DNA from 3 places in the Bradyrhizobium sp. GW821-FHT12B03 genome. Region 1 is predicted to be linked to each of the others. Evidence: predicted binding sites of a transcription regulator. Region 1 holds the regulator's gene; each other region holds the start of a gene.

Region 1 (2,267 bases):
GATGCCGGGCTCAACGCCGGGTCCCGGCCAGATCGTCTATTCCAACGGCTATGCCCTGCACGCCCTCGCCCGCCAGGAGGGCGCAGATACCATCGACCTCGGTGTGGCCGCCGATACGCTGGCAGCCACCACGGCCGGCATCCGCCGTGCCCGCGAGAGCGGCGCCGACATCCTGATCACCACCGGCGGTGCCTCGGTAGGCGACCACGATCTGGTCCAGCAGGCGCTGAGGGACGAAGGTATCGCGATGGCGTTCTGGAAGATCGCGATGCGGCCGGGCAAGCCGATGATGCACGGGCGGTTGGGGCCGATGCGCGTGATCGGCCTGCCCGGCAATCCCGTGTCCTCCTATGTGTGCGCCTTCCTGTTCATGGTGCCTCTGATTCGCGCTCTGTCGGGCCAACAGATGATTCATCACCGTCGCGAGCGCGCCGTGCTCGGCCGCGATGTCGGAGCCAATGACCAGCGCGAAGACTATCTGCGCGCGCGCCTGGAGCGCCGCGACGACGGCACGCTCGTCGCCCTTCCCGTCAATAACCAGGATTCCTCGCTGCTTGCGAATCTCGCTGCGGCACAGGCACTTCTCGTGCGCGCGCCGTTCGCGCCGAAGGCCGAGGCCGGCTCGCCTTGCGAGGTGCTGCTGCTGCCCGTCTGAACGCTGCGGACACGTGCGTTCCGCGAACTTTGTCGCGTTCACGGTAAATTAAGCAGTTGCGGAACATGTATCGAACATATAGTGTCCGTTCATGATTTGTTTCGAGCATCTAGCGGCTTATCGCTGAATTGAACGTCTCGGAATCGAACGACATCAACCGGGGGACTTTGGTCGAGATGCTAACGCGCAAACAATACGAGCTTCTGCGGTTCATCAGTGAGCGTCTGAAGGAAAGCGGCGTGCCGCCCTCCTTCGACGAGATGAAGGACGCGCTCGACCTGCGCTCGAAATCGGGCATCCATCGCCTGATCACCGCACTGGAGGAGCGTGGCTTCATTCGGCGACTGCCCAATCGCGCCCGCGCGATTGAAGTCATCAAGCTGCCCGAGCTCCAGGCCGCCGCCGGCAGTCGTCGCGGCTTCACGCCGAGCGTCATCGAAGGCAATCTCGGCAAGGTGCGAACGAGCTCCAGCGCGCCCGTGGACGACGGCGAGCGCCCCGTCGCGGTACCTGTCATGGGCCGCATCGCGGCCGGCACGCCGATCGAAGCGTTGCAGACCCGCAGCCACACGATCAGCGTACCGCCTGACATGCTCGGCTCGGGCGAGCATTACGCGCTCGAAGTGCGCGGCGATTCGATGGTCGAAGCCGGCATCCTCGACGGCGACATGGCGCTGATCCAGCGCAACGAGACTGCCGACACCGGCGACATCGTCGTGGCGCTGATCGATGACGAGGAGGCAACGCTGAAGCGCTTCCGCCGCCGCGGCGCCTCGATTGCGCTCGAGCCCGCCAATGCGGCCTATGAGGTCCGCATCCTGCCGCCCAATCGGGTGAAGATTCAGGGCAAGCTGATCGGCCTTTACCGGAAGTACTGAACCGTCCGCGCGGCGGCAGTCGGCAACCACACCCGAGCAATTGGAGCGGACGATTGTCCGCTCCGGCTGGATAGTCTTTCTGGTTTTGCACAGATTATCCGGCCACCTCTCCAGCGCTAGATCCTCGGCGCGCCGCAACGAAGCACTCATCGCTTCGCGGGCCTGTGCGCAAACCGGGGAGACAACCATGCGCAAGATCGTCTTGAGCACAGTCACGATAGCGCTGATCGCAGCATCGGCGTCGCAAGCCTTCGCTGCTCCATCGCACCATTCCCGCAAGACGTCGCCGGCAATGACCAGCGAACAATTCCGCAATGCCCGCAACGCCGTCGCGCAGCCGTCGCAACCGGTCTGGCCGTATTCAGGCTGGTCGGCACCTGCTGGTCGCTGACGGAGAAGCACGCGAAATGCACGGGAGTGGGCTTTGTTCCCAATGCATTTGAAAAAGATATTGTGATGGCAGCCTGCGGACCCAAGCCGCAGATTTGCCTACAACCAAGCAGAGCTTGGGGGCTTCCACTCTGATAGAGGCCTGCGCCTCGGAAGAGACGCGGGTTGCTATCTCCGAATGAGGAGCACCCGATGTGTGACTACAGCCTGCACGCCGTCGCGACGCGCCCCGCAGAGGTCGGCGAGACGATCGTCACGACAACCTTCCGTGGCACCTCGACGCGTGGCTTCGCCTCCGAGGCCGACATGTCCGTCGCGGTCTGCCTGCTGCCGGGAACGGAGCT
Region 2 (2,267 bases), 140 kb from region 1:
TCAGTACTTCGCGACGACCGGGCTGCCCCAGTTGAAGTGATAGTTCACGCCAGCCTTGATGGTGTGAACGGTGTCGGTCCACTCGGAGCGGTTGGTGGGCGCTGCGGTGTACTGGATCGTGCTCTTGCCGAAATCGATGTAGTTGTACTCGACCTTGGCCGACCAGTTCGGAGCGAACATGTATTCGGCGCCGGCACCGACGGTCCAACCCCAGCGCCAGTCGTTCTGGACGAAGACGTTTCCGGGAACGCCATCATAACGGTGCTGGATGTCGCCGACCGCGGCGCCGCCGCTGACGAACAGGAGGGCGGGACCGGTCGAATAGCCAAGACGGCCCTTGATGTCACCGAAGCCGCGAATCTTCGTGAAGTAGGTGTCGCCGACGCCGGCATTGATCTCGGCAGAACGGCCGCTGATGTCAGCCCAGTGATAATCGCCCTCGATGCCGAAGACGACCGGGCCGGACTGCCAATTGTAGCCGAACACGCCACCAACAAAGCCGCCGTTGGTATCGTACTTCTGCGTTCCAGCAAAAACCGCCGTATTGGGAGTCCCGAAGAAAGTTTCGTCGCTGCGGCCCCAGCCGCCGCCCCCCTGAACACCGACGTAGAAGCCGGTCCAGTTATAAATGGGCGAGGGCGCGACCATCGGCGCCTTCGTATAGGGACGCGCGGCCATATCCGCCGCATTCGCAGGAGCCGCCAAGCCCAACGCAGCGGCACCAAATGCAACCACCAAGATTTTATTCATTACGGTCTCTCCCAAGCTTGTCCGCTTCTCAAGAAATCCCCGAAGCGGGCCATCAGGCGCGACGCCCAAATGATCTAATTCCGAGGCAACGATAGCCCGGTTCGGCGGCAGAGTCCGTCTCCGAAATGCCACACTCGCCAACCAATGTCAGAGAGGTCAAGTAGATGAATGTTAAGGGATTTTTTCGATTCCGGGGAACCCGAGAAAGTTCCGTCGGTTTCATCGGCTTGTGCAATTTTCAATCCTGCCTTGCCCGGTAATTCGGCACCTGTTCGGGGTGGGTCGGGGCTGAGAACAAATCTGGAACAAATCCGCCAGCGATGCTATATATGGGGATAACCTGAGGGGTGACGGGCTGATCCGACCTCGCAAGCGTATAGGTTCGCCTCAACAGGGTGGCAGAGGACCGTTTCGCGCGGACCCCGCCTTTTAGATTCAGTGGCATTCGGAGCGGAGAGCGGCAATGGCGGGAAGCGTCAACAAGGTCATTCTGGTTGGAAATCTCGGCAAGGATCCTGAAATCCGCCGCACCCAGGACGGGCGGCCGATTGCGAATTTGAGCATCGCGACCTCGGAGACCTGGCGCGACAAGAACAGCGGCGAGCGCAAGGAAAAGACCGAGTGGCATCGCGTCGTGATCTTCAATGAAGGGCTCTGCAAGGTCGCCGAGCAGTATCTGAAGAAGGGTGCCAAGGTTTACATCGAGGGCGCGCTGCAGACCCGCAAGTGGACCGACCAGAGCGGCGTCGAGAAGTACTCCACCGAGGTCGTGCTCCAGGGCTTCAACTCGACCCTGACGATGCTCGACGGCCGCGGCGGCGGGGGAGGCGGCAGCTTCGGCGAGGAGCCGGGCGGCGATTTCGGCTCCTCCGGTCCCGTCAGCAGCGCACCGCGCCGGGCCGTTGCCGCCGGCGGCGGTGGCCGCAACAGCGACATGGACGACGACATCCCGTTCTGAGGCGGGCGGGGCGCTTCGCCCCGGATGTCACCTTGCTCGCGTGAAGCGACAGGATTTCTTACCAATTGGCGGGTAAAGCTCGGTTTTTCCGGGCTTGCTTCATGTGCGGCCTCAGGCCTTTTGACGGGCCTTGATGTGAATGGTATTAACTTCATGTTAATCCTATTCACATGGATCTGTCGATCGGAGGAAGCCCCTGCATGAGTCTCGCGCCGCTGCTTGAGGCCGCTCCAGCGATCCCGCTGCATGCCTTCGCCGCGATGGCCGCCTTCCTGCTCGGCCTGGTCCAGTTTGCCGCCCCCAAGGGCACGCTGCCGCACCGGACGATCGGCTGGATCTGGGTGGGGCTGATGGCGATCGTCGCCGCCTCGTCGTTCTGGATCCACCAGATCCGCCTGGTCGGGCCGTTCGGCCCGATCCATCTCTTGTCGGTCTTCACGCTGGTGGTGCTGCCGCTGGCGGTTTGGCGGGCACACACCCATCGGGTGGCCGACCACCGGCGGATGATGATCTTCATCTTCGCCGGCGCGCTGCTGGTGGCGGGCCTGTTCACGCTGGT
Region 3 (2,267 bases), on a different contig from region 1:
ACCACTTCTGTCTCTGCAGATACGAACAGTGGCGGGTTACGCCGAGCGGCTGCGCTTCGCGCAGACCATTCGGCTAACCACCCTACGGCACGGTGCCCGCGGCACCATCCCCCAAAACGAAACGGGCCCCGAAGACGTCGGCAACTCAACGTCCTCAGCGCCCGCTCCTCGCGAAAAACTTTTCGCGTTAAGTCTTACTCGTCCGCGGGCTCCTCGCCGTCGGCGTCGCGCTCGGGCGTGCCGGCGAGAATCTGCTCGGCGATCAGGCCGGAGTTCTGGCGGATCGCGGTCTCGATCTTGGCGGTGATGTCGGGATTGGCCTTCAGGAACGCCTTGGAGTTCTCGCGGCCCTGGCCGAGACGCTGGCTGTCATAGGAGAACCAGGCGCCTGACTTCTCGACGATGCCGGCCTTGACGCCGAGATCGAGGATCTCGCCCATCTTGGAGACTCCCTCGCCGTACATGATGTCGAACTCGACCTGCTTGAAGGGCGGCGCCAGCTTGTTCTTCACCACCTTCACGCGCGTGGTGTTGCCGACCACTTCGTCGCGCTCCTTGATCGCGCCGATGCGGCGGATGTCGAGGCGGACGGAGGCGTAGAATTTCAGCGCATTGCCGCCGGTGGTGGTTTCCGGCGAGCCGTACATCACACCGATCTTCATGCGGATCTGGTTGATGAAGATCACCATGGTGTTGGACTTGTTGATCGAGGCGGTCAGCTTGCGCAGCGCCTGGCTCATCAGACGGGCCTGAAGGCCCGGCAGCGCATCGCCCATCTCGCCCTCGAGCTCGGCCTTCGGCACCAGGGCCGCGACCGAATCGACCACCAGAACGTCCACCGCACCCGAGCGCACCAGCGTGTCGCAGATTTCCAGCGCCTGCTCGCCGGTGTCCGGCTGCGAGATCAAGAGCTCGTCGATGTTGACGCCCAGCTTGCGCGCATAGACCGGATCGAGCGCGTGCTCGGCGTCGATGAAGGCACAGATGCCGCCCTTCTTCTGCGCTTCCGCCACCGTGTGCAGCGCCAGCGTGGTCTTGCCCGAGGATTCCGGCCCGTAGATTTCCACGACGCGCCCCTTGGGCAGGCCGCCAATCCCGAGCGCAATGTCGAGCCCGAGGGAACCGGAGGACACCGCCTCGACGTCCATCGAGCGGTCGTTCTTGCCCAGCTTCATCACCGAGCCCTTGCCGAACTGGCGCTCGATCTGGGAGAGCGCGGCGGCCAGAGCTTTACTCTTGTCCATGGAAGATCCTTCGACGATACGCAGGGCAGTTGCGGACATTGGGTCGTGCTCCTTATGGCGAGGATTCGCTAGGGGGACAAACGATTGGCGAGGCGGGCCGGCGATAAAACCAATGTACCCTATTTGTTCCAGGTTCGCAATATGTTCTTTTGCGGATTTCGAGCAGATATATACCTGAACATGTAATCTAGATCAGGTACATCTTCGTCTGCCACAACTAGCCCTAGAGTCGGGCGGAGGCAGGCATGGCCGTTAAGAATTTTTTCAGAACCGCTGCCATCGGATTGTTTTCCCTCTGGATCGTTATTGAGGAGATTCCGGCGATCAAGCGCCTACTCAGCGCAATCACTGGATTCGACTTCATCTACGAGAAGGCGAACAATCCGGGGTGGGTTGGAAAGGCCGTGCACATGGCCTTGAATCCCCCACCAGGAACAGCGCTATTCATTCTCTTTGCTATGGTGGCCGTGTTTTACTGGAGCACCAAACCACGAGAGATCAGGATGTCGTTGCCGGTTATTGGAATGCTGATCAGTGTCATCAGCTTCACTGCCTTCGGCGTTTGGTATTTGGTGCTGATTCAGACTGCCGAGGCCAAAACAGAATTGGTCGACAAGACAGAAACAGCCCAGCTTAATGTGTCGCCGACCGCACCCCCAGAATGGCGCGCTCTGGTTCAACAAAAGAAAATCGAAGAACTCAACAAACTACTCGATGAACGGGAAACTAAGGCTGGTGAATGGTGGAACGGATTCATGTCCGGCTACCCTAGCGCAAACTTACCTACCGCCATAAAGCATTCCAACTGGCAGCTGGGTGAATGGAAAAAAGTGGCGTTAGACATCCAGCAGATCGTGCGACAGGGGATGGACAGAAACGACATCGACTTATTCGATATGTCGAAGTTCGAGGCGCACGTTCCGACGCCAATTGACCAACGCATCCGGGAAGCCGCGGCAAATGGCGCGATCACTCAAGATCAGGCGGATTTTAAAATCGGAGAGTTTCGCAAACTCTATTACC

The links. Region 1 encodes LexA, which represses DNA repair genes until DNA is damaged. Its sites were predicted from a motif close to TGTTCNNNNTGTGTTCNG; they were not measured.
Region 2: a site for LexA is predicted at 1,041-1,058, ahead of AC1RUR_RS29065 (single-stranded DNA-binding protein). Genes of this name have one in related genera too.
Region 3: a site for LexA is predicted at 1,358-1,375, ahead of recA (recombinase RecA). Genes of this name have one in related genera too.

What each region holds. Positions count from the first base shown of each region.
Region 1 covers NZ_JBXAQU010000018.1:32,117-34,383, reverse strand. The annotation lists gene AC1RUR_RS28415 (molybdopterin molybdotransferase MoeA) at 1-655, shown strand, start outside; gene lexA (transcriptional repressor LexA) at 832-1,533, shown strand; gene AC1RUR_RS28405 (hypothetical protein) at 1,721-1,924, shown strand; gene AC1RUR_RS28400 (hypothetical protein) at 2,116-2,267, shown strand, end outside.
Region 2 covers NZ_JBXAQU010000018.1:171,367-173,633, forward strand. The annotation lists gene AC1RUR_RS29060 (outer membrane protein) at 1-750, opposite strand; gene AC1RUR_RS29065 (single-stranded DNA-binding protein) at 1,214-1,708, shown strand; gene AC1RUR_RS29070 (DUF2306 domain-containing protein) at 1,909-2,267, shown strand, end outside.
Region 3 covers NZ_JBXAQU010000016.1:119,429-121,695, forward strand. The annotation lists gene recA (recombinase RecA) at 195-1,283, opposite strand; gene AC1RUR_RS26935 (hypothetical protein) at 1,490-2,267, shown strand, end outside.